Nodosilinea sp. E11: one gene and its partner. The main gene of each other region encodes a partner of the protein of the gene in region 2 in a complex. Links are inferred from orthologs where the notes say so. Each region holds a gene or a part of one and is shown on either strand. Other genes may lie near its edges. The genes, in order: mnmG and mnmE.

Evidence for each region.
Region 1: the proteins of mnmE (region 2) and mnmG are in contact, whole or in part, in a solved structure (PDB 9HIP), measured with the Escherichia coli proteins. The link is inferred for Nodosilinea sp. E11 from one-to-one orthologs.

What each region holds. Positions count from the first base shown.
Region 1 is NZ_CP136520.1:3,132,618-3,142,779, reverse strand. The notes cover bases 3,610-6,555. They hold mnmG (tRNA uridine-5-carboxymethylaminomethyl(34) synthesis enzyme MnmG), read right to left. Parts: upstream 6,071-6,555; coding sequence 4,148-6,070; downstream 3,610-4,147. Other genes in these bases: RRF56_RS15995 (HAMP domain-containing sensor histidine kinase), read right to left, coding at 6,248-6,555; RRF56_RS16005 (fructosamine kinase family protein), read left to right, coding at 3,610-4,139. In the rest of the region: RRF56_RS16020 (EAL domain-containing protein), read right to left, coding at 1-635; RRF56_RS16015 (lysozyme), read right to left, coding at 969-1,478; RRF56_RS16010 (pitrilysin family protein), read left to right, coding at 1,929-3,251; more of RRF56_RS16005, read left to right, coding at 3,279-3,609; more of RRF56_RS15995, read right to left, coding at 6,556-7,159; RRF56_RS15990 (aminotransferase class V-fold PLP-dependent enzyme), read right to left, coding at 7,890-9,110; RRF56_RS15985 (TM0106 family RecB-like putative nuclease), read left to right, coding at 9,570-10,162. UniProt on the Escherichia coli protein: NAD-binding protein involved in the addition of a carboxymethylaminomethyl (cmnm) group at the wobble position (U34) of certain tRNAs, forming tRNA-cmnm(5)s(2)U34.
Region 2 is NZ_CP136520.1:4,683,543-4,693,588, reverse strand. Bases 4,258-7,087 are described here. They hold mnmE (tRNA uridine-5-carboxymethylaminomethyl(34) synthesis GTPase MnmE), read right to left. Parts: upstream 6,470-7,087; coding sequence 5,045-6,469; downstream 4,258-5,044. Other genes in these bases: RRF56_RS23110 (DUF2062 domain-containing protein), read left to right, coding at 6,771-7,087; RRF56_RS23120 (hypothetical protein), read right to left, coding at 4,400-4,912; RRF56_RS23125 (AAA family ATPase), read right to left, coding at 4,258-4,403. In the rest of the region: RRF56_RS23130 (C1 family peptidase), read right to left, coding at 1-641; more of RRF56_RS23125, read right to left, coding at 675-4,257; more of RRF56_RS23110, read left to right, coding at 7,088-7,268; dapB (4-hydroxy-tetrahydrodipicolinate reductase), read right to left, coding at 7,291-8,115; ilvN (acetolactate synthase small subunit), read right to left, coding at 8,131-8,652; RRF56_RS23095 (MFS transporter), read left to right, coding at 9,031-10,046. UniProt on the Escherichia coli protein: Exhibits a very high intrinsic GTPase hydrolysis rate. Involved in the addition of a carboxymethylaminomethyl (cmnm) group at the wobble position (U34) of certain tRNAs, forming tRNA-cmnm(5)s(2)U34.

The DNA of each region.
Region 1 (10,162 bases), 1.6 Mb from region 2 along the record:
TGCGCATGAAGTTGCTCAACCGACAATTCCCAAAGCTCAGCACACCCCTGGCTGATGTATACAATCTCCTCTACTCCTGAAGGGCAGGAAACGTGGCAAATGAGACCTCCCGGCAAGTTGGTCGTAAACTGCCGCAGTCGCGCTTCGCTGGCTTGGGAGAGCTGTTCAGCCCGGCGCTGATTGGTAATGTCTTGACCAATGCTGGTCATGCTGTGAACAGTGCCGTCTGGGTGAGTCCGTAGGGTGTTGTTCCAGGCCATCAGGCGGCGATCGCCACTGCGGGTGACAATTTCATGTTCGTGCTGAGCGATGCTTTCACCCCGAGCCATGGCGGCTTCAAACAATACCCGCAAGGGCTGCTGGTCTTCGAGAGGAATAAACAAGTCCAGCCAGTTGCCCCCAACCACCTCGTGGCGCTGCCACCCTGTGAGACTCAACAGGTAGTCATTGCAGAGCAAAATTGTGCCTTCAGGATCAACGACTAGCCCAGCTAGGGCCATAGTCTTAAGTACGGCTTGAAAATGTTGTTCTGATGCCTGAAAAGTAACCATTTGGCTATTGACCGGCTCTGCATTGCGATCGCTGACAAGAGGCGTTAAAGCATAGGGGCAACTTGGTGGCCAGTCATCGGTCATAGACTCAGCTCTGGGAGAAAAAGCAGCCCGAGCGGGACATGCTGCACTACCACCCTAAGCTTCTCCCATTTATTTTTCCCAGCATGAGACCACGGACTGCCGTACAGATTCACAGCTCTTAATGCTTTTTAGCTTGTCCGATATAGCCATAGTCACCTGGGTTAGGCCATCCAGCACCCTAAGCACGTTCGAACGTGCTTAGGGAAAATGACTTAACCGGCCTGGCTACAGCTATACCTAATATTCGCATTTTATCGGCGCACACCTAGCCCCCCTTGGGCTGCCCCCAGATCCACACCGTATTTTGCAGTGTTGCCGAAAAATTATGCAACCCTACAGGAACTGTCGCCAGTTTTCGCTGCGAAATAGCGCCCGCTCGGCGCGCCGCCGCCGCTGTAAACCGGGCATCACATTCCCCCCCGCATAGACCCAGCGACCAAACTCCTCAGCTGCTCCCGCGAAATCGCCAGCATTGACTTTTTTCAGCAACGTCGACGCCTGAAGGTTGCCCGCGCCAACGTTAAAGGTAAACGACACCAGGGCCGAAAACTGGTCACTGGTCAGCGGGCGAGTGACGGCAGTAGCGACCGCCTTTTCGTATTTAGTAAGGTCACGCTTGAGAATATCTTCGGCCTCAGCACGGGTGATGGTGAGCCCTGGAAAGACTTGGGGCGGCCCCGCTGCCGAGGTGTGGCCATAGCCAATAGTCCAAGGCTCTCCCCCAGTACCAGGGTCGGGGTAGGCTGTGAGGCCCAGCCCTTCAAACCCCTTAATAATCTCTAGCCCGGCAGCGTTAATGGTGTTGCCTGTAGAAGGCGGCGGCGGTGGCGGCGGTGGCGGCATAGGCTGAGGTTCTGGCGCACCCGTGCCAATGGACACAGTCATGGCACGGGGATAATCGTCCCGCAAAAACCACGTTTTAAGACTGCCAATATTGACTACCTGCTCCTTAGGGTTGCTGGTAGAGGGATACTTGGTGATGCGAGAGATCCAATAACCTCCCTGCATTAGGTAAATCGCAATGTCTGTCTCTTTTATCCAGGTTCCCATGTAACCTCCCCGGAACAGTCCGCATACCAGGAATCTACAATACTTTCAGACTTATGAATCATTTAGTTCTAGGATTGTGCCCCATTCACAGAACAATGCCCCAATTCAATCTCTTTTCAGGCTGGCGATCGCCGGTTCGCGCTCAACCAGACCTGGGCAGAATCCGGCAGATTTTCCCAGCCAGGCGATTCAGTCGTTAAGATATTCGAAGCTTAACGTTTTGCCAGGGTCCTAATTATTTCTATGGCTTTGCTCGCTGCGACCGCTGATCTGCCTTCTCGTCTGGTGTCGCCTACGATTCGCCGTCTGCCCAACGGATTGACCGTGATTGCTGAGCAAATGCCGTTAGATGTGGTCAATCTAAGCCTGTGGCTGCGAGTGGGTTCGGCAGTGGAAAGCGATGCCATCAACGGGATGGCTCACTTTCTAGAGCACATGATCTTCAAGGGCACTCAGCAACTTCAGTGCGGCGAGTTTGAGCGCCGGGTCGAGGATCGAGGGGCCTTTACCAATGCCGCAACCAGCCAAGACTACACCCAGTACTACGTCACTACGGCACCGCAAGATTTTGCCGCTCTAGCACCCCTGCAAATTCAGATGGTGATGGCTCCCCGCCTTAGCGACGAAGACTTTGAGCGAGAACGCCCCGTCATTTTAGAAGAAATTCGCCGGGCCGACGACAACCCGCGTCGCCGCAACTACGCCCGCACCATGGAGCTGGTGTTTGAGCGTCTACCCTACCACCGGCCGGTGCTAGGGCCAGCAGCGGTGGTGGAGGGGCTAACTGCCCAGCAAATGCGTGAGTTTCATAGCACCTGGTACCAGCCCCAGAGCATGACGGCGATCGCGGTGGGCAACCTACCCGTCGAGACGTTGATTGCAACAGTGGCAGAAGGCTTTGAGCGAGCTATGGCCGAGAGAGCCACGGCGGCAGCAGCCACGCAGTCTAATTCGATGGAGCGGTTTAAGCCGCTATTGCCCGGCGACCTAGAGCCTGCGTTTACCACTGTGCAGCGGGCGGTCCATACCGATGTCTCGCTCACCCAGGCTCGATTGGTGATGGCTTGGCGAGTACCGGGCGTGGCCCAGCTAGACGACACCTACGGGCTCGATATTTTGGCCTCAATTTTGGGGCGAGGGCTAACCTCACGCCTGGTGCGCGACTTGAGAGAAGACCGCAAGTTGGTGACTAGCATCAGCTGCAACAACATGACCCTGGCTCACCAGGGGGCGTTTCTGATCTCGGCGCAGTTGCCGGCTGAGCACTTAGAGGTGGCAGAGGCAGCGATCGCTCAGCACATTGCCACCGTGACCCAGCAACGGGTCAGTTCGACAGAGCTGCGCCGGGTTCAGACCCAGGTGGCTAACCGGTTTATCTTTGCTAACGAAACTCCCAGCGATCGCGCCGGGCTATACGGCTACTACCACACCCTCACGGGCGATATTGCCGACGGCATCAACTACCCGGCCTATATTCAGCAGCTGGGCGTAGACGAGGTACTAGAGGCCGCCCAGAGCCATCTCTCGAGCGAGGCCTACGGGGTTCTCGCGGTGCACCCAGCTTAGGCCAATCGATCATCAGGTGAGGAGAGCATGTGGACTGCGATCGCTCAGCATATCAGCGCCAAAACCGGGCAAGCCTTCACCATTCAAGAACGGCGATCGGTGAGTGGTGGGTGCATTAACCAGGCCTACCAGATCAACGACGGTGCCCAGGCGTTTTTTATCAAGCTCAACCAGGCATCGCAGGTAGCTATGTTTGAGGCCGAAGCCCTGGGCCTCAGCGAGATGTATGATAGCCAGACGATTCGGGTGCCCAAACCCCTGTGCTGGGGCACCGTAGATGGTTCAGCCTATATCGTGATGGAATGGCTCGACCTGGGCGGCAGTGGCGAGGCCTGGGGGCCGATGGGCAGCGCTCTAGCTGCTATGCACCGGGTCACGAGCGACCAAGGCTTTGGCTGGCGGCAAACTAACACCATTGGGGCTACCCCCCAGCCCAACCCCTGGACTGAGACCTGGCTGGAGTTTTACCGAGAACAGCGTCTGCGCCACCAGTTTCGCCTGGCGGGTCGTCGCGGCGGGCGGTTTCCGCGACAGCACGAGCTGCTGATGGCGCTCCCCGATTTGTTAGCTAGTCACCACCCAGCTCCAGCCTTGGTGCATGGCGACCTGTGGTCGGGCAATGCGGCAGTGACTGCCGAGGGTGAACCGGTGATTTTAGATCCGGCGACTTACTATGGCGATCGCGAAGTCGATCTGGCCATGACCGAGCTGTTTGGCCGCTTCCCGGAGGCGTTTTATCGCGCTTACAATGCAGCCTACCCCTTAGAGGGAGGCTACGCTACCCGCAAAATTTTGTACAACCTGTATCACGTCATTAACCACTTCAATTTGTTTGGCGGCAGCTACGAAGCCCAGGCCAATCGGATGATCGACCAGCTGCTGCGCTAGTCAGCTGCTTAGGGTTTTGCACCGACAGGCTCAGGTAAGTGATCGCGGCGCGATCGCATCTCCAAATACACCAGCAGCGCATTCACATCGGCGGGGTTGACACCGCCAATGCGCGAGGCTTGGCCAATGGTGAGAGGCTTAATCTGGTTCAGTTTTTCTCGCGCCTCTTTAGAGAGGGTTTCTATGGTCATGTAGTCCAACGATTCGGGCAGTTTGCGGTTAGTGTTTTTAGCCACCTGATCAATTTGGTTCTGCTGTCGCTGAATATAGCCCGAGTACTTGATATCGATCTCGGCTCCTTCTTTCTCTTCCCGCAGCAGATCGCCATGGCCCAACCCATAGTGTTCTAGCGTCCCGTAGTGAAAACCAGGACGTCGTAACAAATCGGATAGGGTAATCGAGCCTTTGATGCGCTGATCGGTATCCGCCGCAATTTGCTGGCCGAGGGCATCATGCTCTTTGATACGAGTGACGTGCAGGCGCTCTTTTTCGGCGGCAATGTTGGCATATTTGTCGGTAAACGTCTCCCAACGGCGATCGTCAATGAGCCCAATCTCTCGACCCAGGGGAGTGAGGCGCTGATCGGCATTGTCCGATCGCAGCAGCAGCCGATACTCAGAGCGCGAGGTTAGCATCCGGTAGGGTTCTCGCAGGTCTTTGGTGCAGAGGTCATCGAGCAGGGTACCAATGTAGCTGCCTTCGCGGGGCAGCACCAGTAGCTCTTGCCCCCGCACCAGTCGGGCCGCATTTACCCCGGCCACAAAGCCCTGGGCCGCCGCCTCCTCATAGCCGGTGGTGCCATTCACCTGGCCCGCACAAAATAGCCCCTCGACGCGCTTGGTCATCATGGTCGGGTAGCACTGGGTAGCGGGCAGATAGTCATACTCCACAGCGTAGGCAGGGCGCAGCATGGTGCAGCGCTCTAGCCCTGGCAGGGTGCGCAGCATCGCCAGCTGCAACGTCTCAGGTAGGCCAGTAGAAAAGCCCTGCACATAGATCTCAGGAATGTCGCGCCCTTCGGGTTCTAGAAAAATCTGGTGGCTGTCTTTGTCGGCAAAGCGAACGATTTTGTCTTCGATGCTAGGGCAGTAGCGGGGGCCTTTAGAGTCGACCCAGCCGCCGTAGATCGGCGACAGGTGCAGGTTGTCGCGAATCAGCTGGTGAGTCTCTGCGGTGGTGCGGGTGAGGTGACAGGGCATTTGCTCACGCTCGACCCAGGCCTCGGGGTCAAAGCTAAACCAACGCACGTCTTCGTCACCGGGCTGAGGTTCTAGCGCGTCAAAGTTGATCGAGCGGCGATCGACCCGGGCTGGAGTGCCCGTCTTCAGCCGCCCGGTCTCAAAGCCCAGGCGGTTGAGGGTATCAGTTAACCCAGTGGCAGCAAATTCGCCCGCTCGGCCCGCCGCCATCGATTTGGCCCCAATCCAGATCGTGCCACCCAAAAAGGTGCCGGTGGTCAAAATTACAGCTTTGCACTTAAAAGCCATACCAAAGTAGGTTTCAACCCCGATGACTTCGTCGTTGGGGCCGAGCACCAGGTCGGTCACCATGCCCTCGCGGATCACCAGATTTTCCTGGTTTTCGACGATGGTTTTCATCACGGTGGCGTATTCACGCTTGTCGGTCTGCGCCCGCAAGGCCCACACGGCGGGACCGCGTGAGCTATTGAGCACGCGCTTTTGTAGGTAGGTGCGATCGGCCATTTTGCCAATTTCGCCCCCTAAGGCATCGACCTCGTGGGTGAGCTGCGACTTGGCGGGGCCACCAACGGCAGGGTTACAGGGCTGCCAGGCAATTTTGTCGAGGTTGAGGGTAATTAGCAACGTGCGGCAGCCTAGCCGCGCCGAGGCCAGGGCTGCTTCACAGCCAGAGTGGCCCGCCCCCACGACGACGACATCGTATTCATCTAAAAACTCTACAGAAGCGTTCATGCAGGCGGCTACTCAATGGGTGACGCAATTAGGGCCAGACATGATCAATTTTAGCGGGTCGGTGGAGCCAACACTGCGGCATTAGGCTCTGCCATGGTTGTCAGTGGCAGCAGCGTATGGGCAAAGATCGTTGGTAGGAGCCAATAAACCCGCCTGACGGTTCGCTCCAGCGGTGGGTTATCTCGCGGCTGGAGCGTCGACATGAGAGTTGTCTTCAGGGTGCGATCGCGGCATACGAACGGTAAAAGTGGTGCCTGCCTGCGCCGTCGAGACAACCTCTACCGTACCCCCGTGAGCAACGACAATCTCGCGCACAATGTACAACCCCAGGCCAATGCTACCTGGCACCCGCTGCGCTGTCGATTCTGGCAGGGTATGGCGCATGAGCGGATCAAAGATCGTGGCCAGCATCTCTGGCGGAATCGGCGGCCCTTCGTTATGCACGCTCAAGACTACGGTTGATGTATTTGAAGAGATCGATAAGTCAACTGGCCTTTCAGTTGCCCCGTGCTGCAGGGCGTTGCCTATCAGGTTAGAGACAACCTGGCGCAGTCGGGCCGCATCCCAGTCACCTGTGAGGTCGCCGTTTGGATGAAAGCGCAGCGTGCGCTGCGGGTAGGCAAGGCAAAATTCGTCGCAGACTTTGCAGCAAAGTTCTTCCAAATCAACCGGACCGCACGTCAGCGGCATCGCGCTGCCTAGCCCTGTCGACGCGAAATCGATCAAGTCGCTAATCAACCGCGTGATCGCCTGCGTGTTCGTCTGGATCATCGCCAGCGCTCTGGCAGAGCCAGGGCCTGCGGCTGTGGTGCGCGAAACCAGTTGAGCGGCCATGCTGATGCAGTTCAGCGGGTTGCGTAGGTCGTGGCCGAGAATAGCCAGAAACATGCGGCGCGACTGATCGACACGGCTGGTGTAGCTGCCGACGGCCTCTGCAAGAGATTGATCGAGCGACTCGTTGAAGCGGGTGATGTCGTCGATGGCACTGAGGTCGAGCTGCGGGTCGCTAAGGTACCACAGGCGGAGCACGCTGGCGCGCAGGGCGCGGTATTCAGCGACGACCTCCACAATGTCAAATCCTGAGCCCACACGGGCCACACCGTGCCGTACCGAGGCGTGGTCGAGCGGGTTGCTCGCGCCGCCGCCAGCGCCACCGTGCCCCTTAGACTTGCTTACCTGCTGCGCAGAGCTTTGGCCGACTTGCATATCCCGTGCGGTTGCCCGCAGCATCGCTTCGGCATCGTCCCGCAGGGCGGGCTTGGTCATCTTTGCCCCAGACTCGAGGCTGCGCGCAAACATTTCCCATTCTGCCAAGATCGGCTCGACGTTCCCCAGAATAAAGTCTGCCAGTCGCATCGATCCCTCTGTTGAGAACGGTTTAAGCATAGAGGAACGATACTTCAGGAGTGGGTGTAAACTTAGCTGCCTAGGGTCTCTGTAAAGACGATTAGCATAGGAATACGTCAGCTCAAATCTACCCAGAGATTGATTAGGTTAAAAAAATTACCATAGCTGTGGTCAGCCTAATCAAGACATCTCCTTTAAGAACGTTTGAACGTTCAAACGTTCTTAGGGCTTCTGGATGTCCTAACCCAGGTGATCATGGCTATATTTACTACAACCAACCTCACAGACTCAGCGCCAGCAGGCAGGGCAGGTTGATCATCGTCGCGATCGCCCACAGCCCAGAGCGTAGACACCTAGATGGTAATTCTGACCAAAACCGGGTGTTGCTGAAGTAGTTAGGAACCTCAGATCCCAGGGTTCTGCTCCGAGCTGATGGGTTGCAGCCAAGAACGCGGCTAGAACCCTGGGATCGTTAGCTCAGCCCCCTTTGCAGCGTAGTTTTGAGGCTTTCTACCAGTTCGTCTACCTCCGACTCCAGCGTCAGGTAGTGGGTGCAGGCTCGCACACAGTTGGGCGCTTGTAGAGTGCGCAAAAACACGCCCTGGGTTTCTAGCTCATCCACCAGCCGCTTGTGCCAGGCTGGGGAAGGTTGACCGTTCTCCAAAACCCAAAACGAGACTAGGCCAGAATCGGGCGGGGTTTGCCGCACCGGGCAAATCTCAGGCAGTTCTTGCAGCTGTGACCACAGCCGCTGGCTGAGGTCTACCAGGCGCTGGTATCGCTGGGCAGCAGTGCCCCATTCAGTCTGATGGGCGATCGCAGTTCGCAACCCCGCCAGCAGCGGGTAGTTAGAGGTGGCCACCTCATAGCGCTGGGCATTGGGCTTCCAGCCAGTGGGGTTGGCAGCGGCATCGGTGGCAATGCCCCGCCAGCCAATAAAGGTCGGAGCCATCTGCGCCATGGCCTCTGGGCGGATGTAAAGGCCTCCCAGACCGGCTGCGCCACACCACCACTTGTGGCCGGTAAAGGCATAGAAATCGACACCAAGGGCAGGCAAATCTAGGGGCAATGAGCCAACCGACTGGGCCGCATCTACCAGGGTGAGCACGGGTTGGGGGCGATCGCTACAGGCTGCCACAATGGCCGACAGCGGCAGCACCTGGCCTGTATTCCAAAAAATGTGGCTAATCACCAACAGCCGGGTGTTGGGTTGCAGATGCTGGGCCACTACCGCCGCCGGATCGCCACCGTTGACGGTTTCCAGCAAAGGGCAGGTGCTGTAGGTGACGCCAAACCGACGGCAGATTTCCTGTACGGCAGCGATCACACCAGGGTGTTCGCAGTCTGACAGCAAGATGTGATCGCCAGCATGCCACGCCAGCCCCCAAAGGGGAATGTTACACCCCACCGTGACATCTTCAGTGAGGGCAATGGTGTCAGCGGTGGTGTTTAGCTCACTGGCGATCGCGGCTCTGGTCTGGGCCGCTTCAGCGCTTATCCACTGGTTAGCCGCTCCTGAAAACGGCCCCACAGCTTGAATTTGTCGGTGGGCCTGAAAAATAGCCTCTAGGGTAGCCTGGGCCATCGGCCCCTGACCGCCATAGTTGAAGTACTGTTTGCCGACTAGGGCCGGAAACTGCTGGCGATGGGCCACAAGGCTATCGACCGATGGGTTAGACAGAGAATTGCTCACGCTGAAGACTTCGGTTCGGGGTCTTTTCAACCCTATACCACAGGGACTGCCTTAGCCCCTTTAGGAGTTCTAAGGTAGGCGATCGCCCTTTTGAACCCGCTGTTTCAAGCACAGTCTTTTAGCATGCTTGGCACCTCACCGGTCTAAACGACCGCACAGCCACCCTCATCCAGGACTCCTGGCTGGGCCACAACCACCTCGGCCTCCCCGGAAACCTCGATAGGGTATACCATAGCTTTTAGAGTAGTTGTAAACGCTGTCTTTTTGGTCTATACGACCTAAATGTTGGCATGACTTGTGGTCTTCTTTGGCTTTGGTTTGACACGCATCAGCGACAGAAATCGCTGAGTCACGCTTTGCGCGCCATTCTTTGCCACCTCATGCTCCGCACCGGTTTTTACAGGCCTCTGCCAATCAGCCCGTTCGGTTCTCGTTTTACTTTCTGTCACACAACGCGCTTTGTCTGCTAGTTACCCCCTGCCGTCACGTTTTAGTTCAGGGGATGGCTCACTCAGTCCCCTGAAGCTTCCGCCTGAGGTAACCACGCCCAATCTTCCGCTGATTCGCTGGATCACCGACGATGTGCTGTTTCACTATCAGCGCTGTAGTCGGCGGGCGTTTTTAGATCTTTACGGCGATCGCGCCCAACAAGCCCCTCCCTCTGACTATCTGCTCAAACTGCGCCAAGACAGCCTGAGCCATCGAGAGCGAGTGTTTGCCGACTACTCCCCCCTCTACCGACCCGAATTTGACTCCGGCGATTGGGCTACCGGAGCCAAAGCCACCCTAGATCTGATGGCAGAAGGAGTTGAGGCCATTCAGCAAGGGGTGTTAGTAGCCGATGCCGCCCTGCCCGGGGTGCAGCTGGTTAGCCAGCCCGACCTACTCATCAAGCAGCCTGGCTGGTCTTGCTGGGGCAACTGGGTATACGTTCCCGTCGATATTAAGCTTGGTAAAAAACCCAAGCTCGACTACCAAATAGTCGCTGCCTACCACGCCTACGTGTTGTCGCGGGTGCAAGGGGTCTGGCCCGATGCCAGCTGTTTGGCCCT
Region 2 (10,046 bases):
GAGGGGCAAAGAAGCTCAACATTTTGCTCATTGCTTGGTTTGTTGGCTAGATTAGCTTTAAGAGCAGTGTAAGTTCTAAGCCCTACAATGCCATCATCAACTAGCTGATTTTGGCCTTGAAAGAGCTTGACAATCTCCTCAAGTTTGTCATCAAATCTTGGGGTTTGTAGCCATTCAAGGACTGCGTTAGGGGCTTCACTGAAAAAAACGGGCACAACGACAGGCTTAGTTGACTCTTGCTTTGTTCTCTGTGGAATTAACTCTCGATAATACCAGTAAAGTGCTTGTTTGAGTTGAATGATTTCCTTGGCTTGAGAATGCTGAATCTGCTCGGATTCTTCCGAGCAGGGCGCTTCTTGTTTTCGCAGAATTTTATAAACTCGGACATTGGGAAAACGGGTTTCTCCTAAAATTTGGTTGTAGATGTCTTCCAGTTTTTTAGATTCTTTTGGCCCTTTGTCTTTTAGTAAGATGGATAAGATTTTAGCAATACCCTCTAAATGATCGCTGCCTTCTTGGGACAAGAGGCGTGGTTTGTTATCTAAGGCGAGAGTTAAACTTGGGTCGGCAATATCAGGTAAGTCAGGAATCCAGCCAAATCCTTTTTTCTGCCAGGTGCTGCTTGAGTTTGACTGAGCCATAATGCTTGCTCCAATATAGATTGAGTAGAATACCTATGGGCAGAGCTGCTGGTTTGAGGATGAATTATTTTTTAGGTAATCACTCACCCACTGGCAGCCTTGCTCTACTAGACCATCTAACGTTAGGAAATCAGATTCCTGGTTCCAGAGAATGACGCGGCCATCTTGGCTGGAAGACGCTAGCAGGTTGTCTTTAACACTGAGACTATTGACACCACCGTCATGACCAACAAGCGTCATAATCAATCTGCCGCTCGGCTTCCAAATTTGAATTGTTCCGTCATTAATAGCCCCATAAAGCCTTTGGGAATCAGGACTAAATCGCACGCTGTTAACCGTATCAGGGTGCCCTGTCAGTGTACTAAGCCCTTGTCCTTGAGAATTCCATAGCCGTATCGTTTGATCAGCGCTGGCAGTGGCAATGAGATCCTGGTTGGGGCTAAATGTCGCACTCAAAACTGGTTCTGAGTGTTCTTTTAATGTAGTAATTAAAGTTTCAGTTTGAAGGTTCCACAGTTTAGCAGTATTGTCAGCACTAGCACTGAGTAGTTGGCTACCATCGGCGTTAAATTCAACCGAGTAAACGACCTGTTGGTGCCCTTCTAAGGCAAAAAGTGGTTCGCCATTAATATCCCAAAGTTTAATTAGACTGTCGTATCCGCCAGAGGCAATGCGATCGCCCTGGGGACTAAAGCTAATTCCGTAGACACCATCTACATGGGCATTGGGTACCAGGTCTATAAAGTCGTCGGCATCTGTCCAGCGCCGAATAGTGCCACTGCCATCCCCTTCCACAATCCGATCACCTTTTGGACTAAATCGAATACTACTGCCGAAGGAGCCATGGGTATTCTGCAACAGCTGAGCTTGAGAATTTTGTAGATCCTGAATGTTCCACACCACACCGTTGCCGTCTTCTCGAATAGCAACGATCTGAGGTTTTTGGGGATTAAAGTTAACTTCAAATACGGGTACTGGTTGGGTGTCTGGCAGGGGAGAAGCCAGTACCGCCACGCGTGAAGTTGCGTTAGGCTGCCAAAGAATTGCCTTTTTGTCATTACTGACGCTGGCTAGAATGGTGCCATCAGGGTTAAAGCTGACGCCGTTGACCCTTGAGGCATGACCGCGCAGGCGGGTGATTAAACGGCCCTGAAAATCCCATAGCTCTATTACTCCACTTTGGCGGCAAGCGACGATAGTCCGGCCATCGGGGCTAAAGGCGACCTGAAGCACCGCAGTACTATCGTCAGCTGTGAGCAAGCGTACGGGTTCGCCTGTGGCTTTCCAAAGCCGTATCTTGCCTTCAACATCTCCTGAAGCCAACCATCCAGGGTTGGTCGAAGGACTAAAGTCAACGCTCGTCACTAAGTCTTGGTGACCAAGGAGTGGAGGGCGCTTAGGGGTGCCATCGCGGTTCCATAACCTGATGGTGCGATCGCTACTGGCACTGGCTAAAGTTAGGCCATCGGGGCTAAAGGCAACATCCCACACTGGGGAGCTATGGGCGGAAATCGTTTCAAGGAGCTTGCCCTGCAAATCCCATAGTTTGATCGTGCCATCTTCACTGGCGCTAGCTAGGAACTGATTTTGAGGGTCAAAGCGAACGCTATAGACATAGCTGTTATGGGCTGAGATCGGTGCTCCTAATGACTCGCCTTGACTTGACCACAATTGAATGGTGCCATTTTCAGCGGCGCTGGCAATTTTCTGGCCATCGGGGCTGAAACTGACATCTAAGACAGGGGCATCGTGGGTTAAGTCTACGGAGTTTAACTGCCCATGCTTATCCCATAGTTTTACAGTGCGGTCGTAGCTGGCGGTAGCAATAGTTTGGCCGTCGGGGCTAAAGGCAACAGCCTGGATCACACCAGCATGGCCCTCTAATCGATTCTTCTCACGGACCCAATAAACACCCTGGGCCAGAGCGGTCATCACATCGGCTTGGAGGTCGGGTGGGCGGAGGAAAACAGGCATGCGCTGAAGTTGGGTGCCGGCTTCGAGGGCGTGCAGAAGAGGGTCTACCCTGTCGCGATTAACAGTAAATTCAGCATTTGTGGCTTGGGTGAGGGCTTTGATCTGGCCCTGCTCGGCGCGAATCCATTGGTTGAGGGCGAGAAACGCTAGGCCGCTGACGGCAGCTAAGGCCGCACCTACGCCAGCAATGGTGCGACGCAGGCGCTGCACTTCGCGGCGGTGCTCTTGGTCAGCCAATGCTTCACTAGCGTCGATAAAGGCGGTTTCTTCAGAGCAGAAATTGCCAAAGCGATCGCACAACTCCATCTTCTGAGCCATCAACCATTGCAGCTTGGTGCCCTGCCACAGCTCAGCTTCGGCCTGAGCAGATTTCTGTTGGCACAGGTCGTGCCAGCGGGTGGCGTCATCTTTAAGCTGGTTGCGCAGGCGAATCAGGGGTTTGCTTTCTTCGATCCAGCGTTTGAGGGTATCCCAGGAGTCGATCAGGGTTTCATGGGCCAATTCGACTACGGCACTGCTGTCGGGGCTGGGGCGATCGCTGACCAGCAAACTCGCATTAATTAACTGCTCTAGCACCTTTTGCTCCGCCGGGTCGCGAAATTCGGTGAGAGTGGCGCGGCGACTGACGGCCTTACCGACGGTGGTGGTACCCACATCGGCAGTGGTGGTATCGACCAGTTGCAAAAAGATGTGTTTCGCGGCCTGCTGTTCGTCAGCGGAGAGGCCATTGTAGATCTCGTCAACCCGCCGCTGGAGGGCTCCGCGCACGCCGCCAATCTGGCGATAGGTGCTGGTGCGGAGGATGCGATCGCCCAGATCGCCACTGCTTTCCCACAGCAGCTTGAGGGTGTACTGCAACAGCGGTAGCGAAATGCGATCGGCCTCGCCGGTTTCGTTACGGCCCTTCAACCCCTGGATGATCTCTGCTGCTAGGCCAGGTTCAAAGACAACGCCATGGCGGGCGGCGGGCTGCTCAATGACCAGGCGCAGTTCGTCATCCCCTAGATCGGTAATTAGCTCAGAGCGCTGCAAAATGCCGCTGAGGGAGGGGTAGGCACTGAGGCGATCGAGAAAATCGGCCCGCATGGCGACAACGAGATCTACCGACGGCAGATTGGCCCCAACCAAGGTCACTAGACTGTCGATAAAGTGCTGACGCATGACCCCGTCAGGGCAGAGGGTGAACAGTTCCTCAAACTGGTCGATAAAGATCAACCATTCGTCGTCTGCGAGCTTAATGGTTTGGGCAGCTTTCAGCAGACTATCGGGCTGAGCTGCCAACAAAAATTCGGTATCCGATTGGCGGTAGCCTGCGCTGGTTAGGCTGGCTCGAAAGGATTCAAAGGGATTGCGATCGGGGGTGCAGATTAGCTCTCGAAACCCTCCTCCTTGCTGTTGGGCCAGTTGGGGGATCAACCCGGCACGAATGAGTGAAGATTTGCCACTGCCCGAGGCCCCCAGCACCAGCAGAAAGTTCTCTTGTAGCCGCTCTTGCAGATGAGCGATCATGCGATCGCGGCCAAAGAACAAGTCGCGATCGCGCACCTCAAACTTGCGCAGGCCAATGTAGGGCGATCGCGGGTTTAGGGGTCGGGCTTTGACGTCATCAAAGGCCACCTGCAAAATGTGGGTGTAGGTAATTTGGGCGTGGGACTGATCGATGGTGGTTTGCGAGAAATCAACCCGATTGCCCTCGCCATCAACCTGAAAGTTTCCGCCAATCGCTACATCTTGAGCTTGAGACGAGGATGCCGGTTCACGACCCGGCTCGGCCTCGGAGGACTTCACAGAAGCACCATGGCTTTGGCCACTAGGCCCGCCACCCGCATCACTGGCTCAGCCAACGTTTCCACTCCGGCCAGCCCCTTACGCAAGGCCTCTACCGATTGATCGATTAAATCTTTATCAGGCTTTTCCTTCTCTAACTCAGCGGCCAATGTGGCCATGGGCACCTTGGCAGTCGCTTTTTCAATGGAGTTTAGGCTAGCGGAATTAAGCACCTGCTGTTGAAGGGTCGCCAGCGATTGCAGCAGGGCTTGAGTGACATCGGCATTGCCTGGGGGGGAGCTAACAGGGGCATGGCCAACGGTCTGCTGCTGGCTCATATCGACTGTGACGTCGCTGCCGCCAACCTGAAAATTGCCGCCCACGGTCATGGTGCGACTCTGCTGGGAAGCACTGGGCGCTGGGCTCGCCACCTCTAGTACAGTGCTCAGTTGGGCCTTGAGGGCGGCCTTTTCTTCAACGCTAAGACTGCCGATGATCTGGAGGATGTCGGCAACAGTGTATGTCGGCATGGTAGTCACCTTGATTTGGCAAAGTCTTGGGGCTGCTTTACCAATGGCAACAGCATATAGGCAGTTGCAGGAAACAGCGCTAAATCTCAGCAATGCTTTAACAAACGCCAGTTTTTGCCCAAGTACTGCGCCTTACTTACCGATACAGAAGCGGCTAAAGATCTCATCGAGCATAGATTCGGTGATTTCGTCGCCAGTAATGCTGCCCAACGCCGCGATCGCACTCCTCAAATCAATTGTCCAAAAATCGAGGGGCAGCTGATTTTCAATGGTTTGCTGCACCTGATTAAGCGCATTTCTCGCCTGGATCAGGGCGGCTTCCTGACGCTGGTTAACGGTGAACTCTAGGTTGCCGGAGGTGAGCTGATCGGCATGGATGGCCCGGAGAATCGCCTGTTCTAGGCTATCGATCCCCCGCTGCTGGGCGGCGGCGGTGTGAACGATCGGCAGGTTATCGGGCAGTCGGAGCTGATTCACAACATCAGCCGGGACCAGATCCACTTTGTTAACGACCAGAATCAGGCAAGTGGCTTGCACCGACTCGTAGAGCTGCTGGTCGGCGTCAGTCCACCCGGCGGTGGCGTCGAGGGTGAGCAACACCAGATCGGCGGCCTGGGCTACTTGGTGCGATCGCGCAATCCCCATCTGCTCCACCGGGTCGCTGGCGTCGCGAATGCCCGCCGTGTCGAGCACCTGAATGGGAATGCCGCCCACCACCAGCTGCGACTCCACCACGTCGCGGGTCGTGCCCGGCAGATCGGTGACAATGGCGCGATCGCAGCGGCTCCAGGCATTCAGCAGGCTTGACTTGCCCACATTGGGCCGACCCACGATTGCCACCTTTAGCCCAGTGCGCAGCAGTTCACCCGAGGCTGCCGTGGCCAAAATCTGCTCGACCTCGGCCAGCACCGCCGCCACCTGGGCCTGTACAGCCGGCTCATCTAGCGGCGGCAGGTCATCTTCAAAGTCAATGCGGGCCTCGACTTCGGCCAGCACATCCAGACAGGCCGAGCGGAGCTGACGAAGGGGAGTTCTCAACTTGCCCTGCACCCCGGCCAGAGCCGTTTTGGCCGCCAGGGCAGACTGGGCCGCCACCAGATCGGCCACCCCCTCGGCCTGGGTGAGATCGAGCCGCCCATTGAGAAAGGCCCGCAGGGTAAACTCTCCGGGTTCGGCCAGCCTGGCCCCCTGGGCAACGCAGAGCTGAAGCACCTGCTGCACGGCCATCAGCCCTCCGTGGCAATGGAACTCCACCACGTCTTCGCGGGTGTAGGAGCGCGGGGCCACCATGAGTAACAGCAGGGCTTCATCGACCAGCTGCTGGGTCTGCGGATCGCGCACATGGCCGTAGAGAATGCGGTGGCTCTCCCAGGGTTGCCGACCCGGTGCATAAAATAGGGCGCGGGCGATCGCCAGGGCCTCGGCTCCTGACAGCCGCACAATGCCTACGCTGCCCTGCTGGGGGGCAATGGCGGTAGCGATCGCCACAATGGTCTCTCCCTGGGCCACACCCAGGGGATGAGATTGTGAAACGGCTGAGGCGGCAGCACCATCCATTGCATTCATCCGTAATCATCCTGGCATAGTGAAGTGATCTTGAACCCTGGGATCAAGCCTGATAAAAGGCAGATCCACTGGGTAGAATAGAAAAGAATCTTTACGCACTTTTAAGGTTCTGCCGCCGGTTTTGGCTGCCGTCCTGCCCTGGTAGTCTATCAAGCCAAGGGGTAAAGGCCGCTGCACCGATAGCTTAGATGTGCGCTTCTCACCCTCGCTCCTGGCCGCCCAGGGGAGCCTAGCCTTTGGTTGACCCTCATCTATGACCACCGTCGATTTGCCTTCTAGTCCAAAGTCTTCAATGCCCAAAATGTCTCGGCCCCAGTGGCGGCGTCAGCTTCGCTACGTGTACCTGCGCTTTTTGCGGCTCCAGGGTAGCCCTGAGCAACTGGCTCGGGGCATGGCATCGGGGGTGTTTTCAGGCTGTTTTCCGCTGTTTGGGTTTCAGACGATCCTGGGGGTGGCGGTGGCCACGGTGTTGCGGGGCAACCGGCTGATGGCCGCCGCCGCCACCTGGGTTAGCAATCCCTTCACCTACGTGCCGATTTTCGCCTTCAATTACCAGGTGGGCCATTGGCTACTGGGGGGCGGCACTACCCAAACCTTTCAAGACCTCGATACCCTCACCAGCTGGATGGATATGGGCACCGAGGTTTCGGTGCGACTGATGCTGGGCAGCAGTGTGGTGGGGGCGATCGCAGGGGTAGTCAGCTACGTGGTCGGCCTGCCCTTAATTCGCCGGGTGCGATCGCGGCAGATTGCTCGGCAGCAGCGCCAGCTCGACTCCCCCAAGCTTTAGAACCCGGCCCCAGAGTCTAGCCCTAGAGCACTGTATCTAACCCGTAAATCAACGACTTCAGCGCCATCACCCGGCGAATGCACAGCAGCACACCGGGCATAAAACTGGCGCGATCGCTAGTATCGTGGCGCAGCGTGTAGAGCTGCCCCGGCGAGCCAAACAAAATCTCCTGGTGGGCAATTAACCCCGGTAGCCGCACGCTGTGAATGTTGATACCCTCCGCCGTAGCCCCGCCCCGCGCCCCTGGAATAGTTTCGGTTTCTTTGACCAGAGGCACATTAAAGGATTGCTGCACCTCTGCCAGCATTTGAGCGGTCTGCACAGCGGTGCCGCTAGGGGCATCGGCCTTTTGGTTGTGGTGCAGCTCAATAATTTCTACATGGTCGAAGTACTGGGCCGCCTGCTGGGCCGCCTGCTGCATCAACACCACCCCAATCGAGAAGTTGGGCACGATCAGACAGCCAATGCTGGCCTTGTCGGCAAACTCCGCCAGGTTGCGAATCTGCTGGTTGCTGAGCCCCGTGGTGCCCACTACCGGTCGCACACCGTAGGCGATCGCGGCCCGCACCGACTCGTAGACGCTATCGGGATGGGTAAAATCGACCATCACCGCCAGCCCATCACTCTGGGCCGCCACCAGGGTCGCCTCCAGATCGTTCATGATGGGCACTTCTAGGGGCTGAGTACCAATGGCTTCACCGATGTCTTGCCCCAGCAGCGCCGGAGCCTTATCGACGGCACCCACCAGGGTCATATCCTCAGCCTGGGCTACGGCCTTGATCACCTCACGGCCCATTTTGCCGCAGGCCCCATTGACCACGACAGGAATCTTGGTTTGAGCAGTCATAGCGAGCGGTAACCCCTACTGAAACTTGCGTTCTAAAGACTTGAGATATTCGGTGTTGACCCCCGACTCGCGGGGTAGGGCAATCTTGCCAGTGCGGGCAATTTCGCGAATGCCAAACCGGTTCAGCACCTGCACAATCGCCACCATTTTGCCGGGGTCACCCACCACTTCGAGGGTGAGCGAATCTTCCGACACATCGACCACCCTTGCCCTAAAAATTTGAGCAAACTCAATCACTTCTGAGCGATTGGTGGTGGTGGCATTCACCTTGAGCAGCATTAGCTCCCGCTCGACGCAGGGGGTATCGGTCAGGTCATTGACTTTGATCACGTTGATCAGCTTATACAGCTGCTTAGTGAGCTGTTCAATCACCGAATCGTCGCCGGGCACCACCATGGTGATGCGAGAAATGCCCGATGTTTCGGCTGGCCCGACCGCCAGGCTCTCAATATTAAAACCGCGCCGGGCGAAGAGGCCAGCAATGCGACTTAGCACCCCGGCTTCGTCTTCAACCAGCACCGACAGGGTGTGTTTTATCGCCTGCTGAGGAGCCACAGTCGAACTGGAGAGTGTAGAAGGATTAACCATAGAGCCTGGGAAGATAAAGGGCACCAGCGCCGAAGCTGGCCCGTGGTAACGGTGAGCTAGCAAACCTTTATGATATCTCGAAAGCCTCGCGTTACAAACCTCCTCTGTACCTTCTAAATTGTCGCCTTCTCATCTCATCTCATTGAAAAAGAGAATTACTCAGTGGAGAGTTCTGGAGGCTGTCAATCGCCAGGGCCAATCCCGACGTAATGGTCTAGGCAACCGCGCCTGAAATCTGCGACAGCCCTGCGGTCCCCTATCCCAAACGCCGCCCACATTCCTCAGATTGGGTATCCTTGAGGCACAGCTACCGTCACAGCATCCTGCATGAGCTTATCTGGCCCAGTTCAAGACGTTCAGACCCTGCGGGGGCGATTTCTCGATCTCATTAACCTACGCCCCGGTGAAGAAGAGCGCACCCTGCTCATGTTCGCCTTCTACACCGCCACTTCCATGGGCATTTTGTGGCTGGAGGTGAGTTCGGCTGCTCTATTTTTGGGCGAGTATGGGGCAGCTAGTTTACCGTGGATCTATATTTTCAGCGCTGGGGTGGGGCTGGGGCTGAGTGTGGTGTATTCCTGGTTACAGCGGCTATTTCCGCTGCGCCGGGTGATCGTGATTATCGCCATGCTGATGGCGGCACCAATTTTGGGGTTTCGCTGGGGGTTGGCCGTGCCCTGGCTGGCTGCTCCTATGGTGTTTTCGATGCGGCTGTGGATTGAGGCGATCTACGGACTCAACGACCTCAATCTATCGGTGACGGCCAACCAGCTGTTTAATATTCGCGAGATCAAGCGGGCCTATCCCATCATCAGCAGCGGCAACCTGGTAGCCGATGTAATCAGCGGCTTCTCGGTGTATCTGCTGCTCAGGCTGATTGGGCTGCAAAACGTCTTGCTGCTGTCCTTTGTGGTGATGGTGGTGGGAGCGGTGATTTTGTCCCACCTCAGCCGCAACTATGCCCATGCCTTCCCCGATTCGCCCCGCCGGCAGGCCGAAGATGCAGAGTCAGTCGAGAGCTTCAGGTCGCGCCAGCGGCTCCAGGGACCGATTCAGCAGTACGTGGTGCTGCTGTTTTCGTTCTTTGTGCTGGCTCAAATGCTGCTGTTCTCCATTGAGTTTCAGTTTTTTAACCAGCTTGAAACCAGCTTAGACGTTGAATCAATCGCGGCTTTTCTCGGATTTTTTAGCGGCCTGCTGGGGCTGATTGAGCTGTTTACCCAGTGGTTTACCTCCAGCCGCCTGATTGAGCGGGAGGGAGTATTTAAAGTAGCGCTGGTGCTGCCTACGGTAATCGTGCTGCTGGGGATCGCCACCTTAGCCGGTAGCTATTCTGGCTGGCT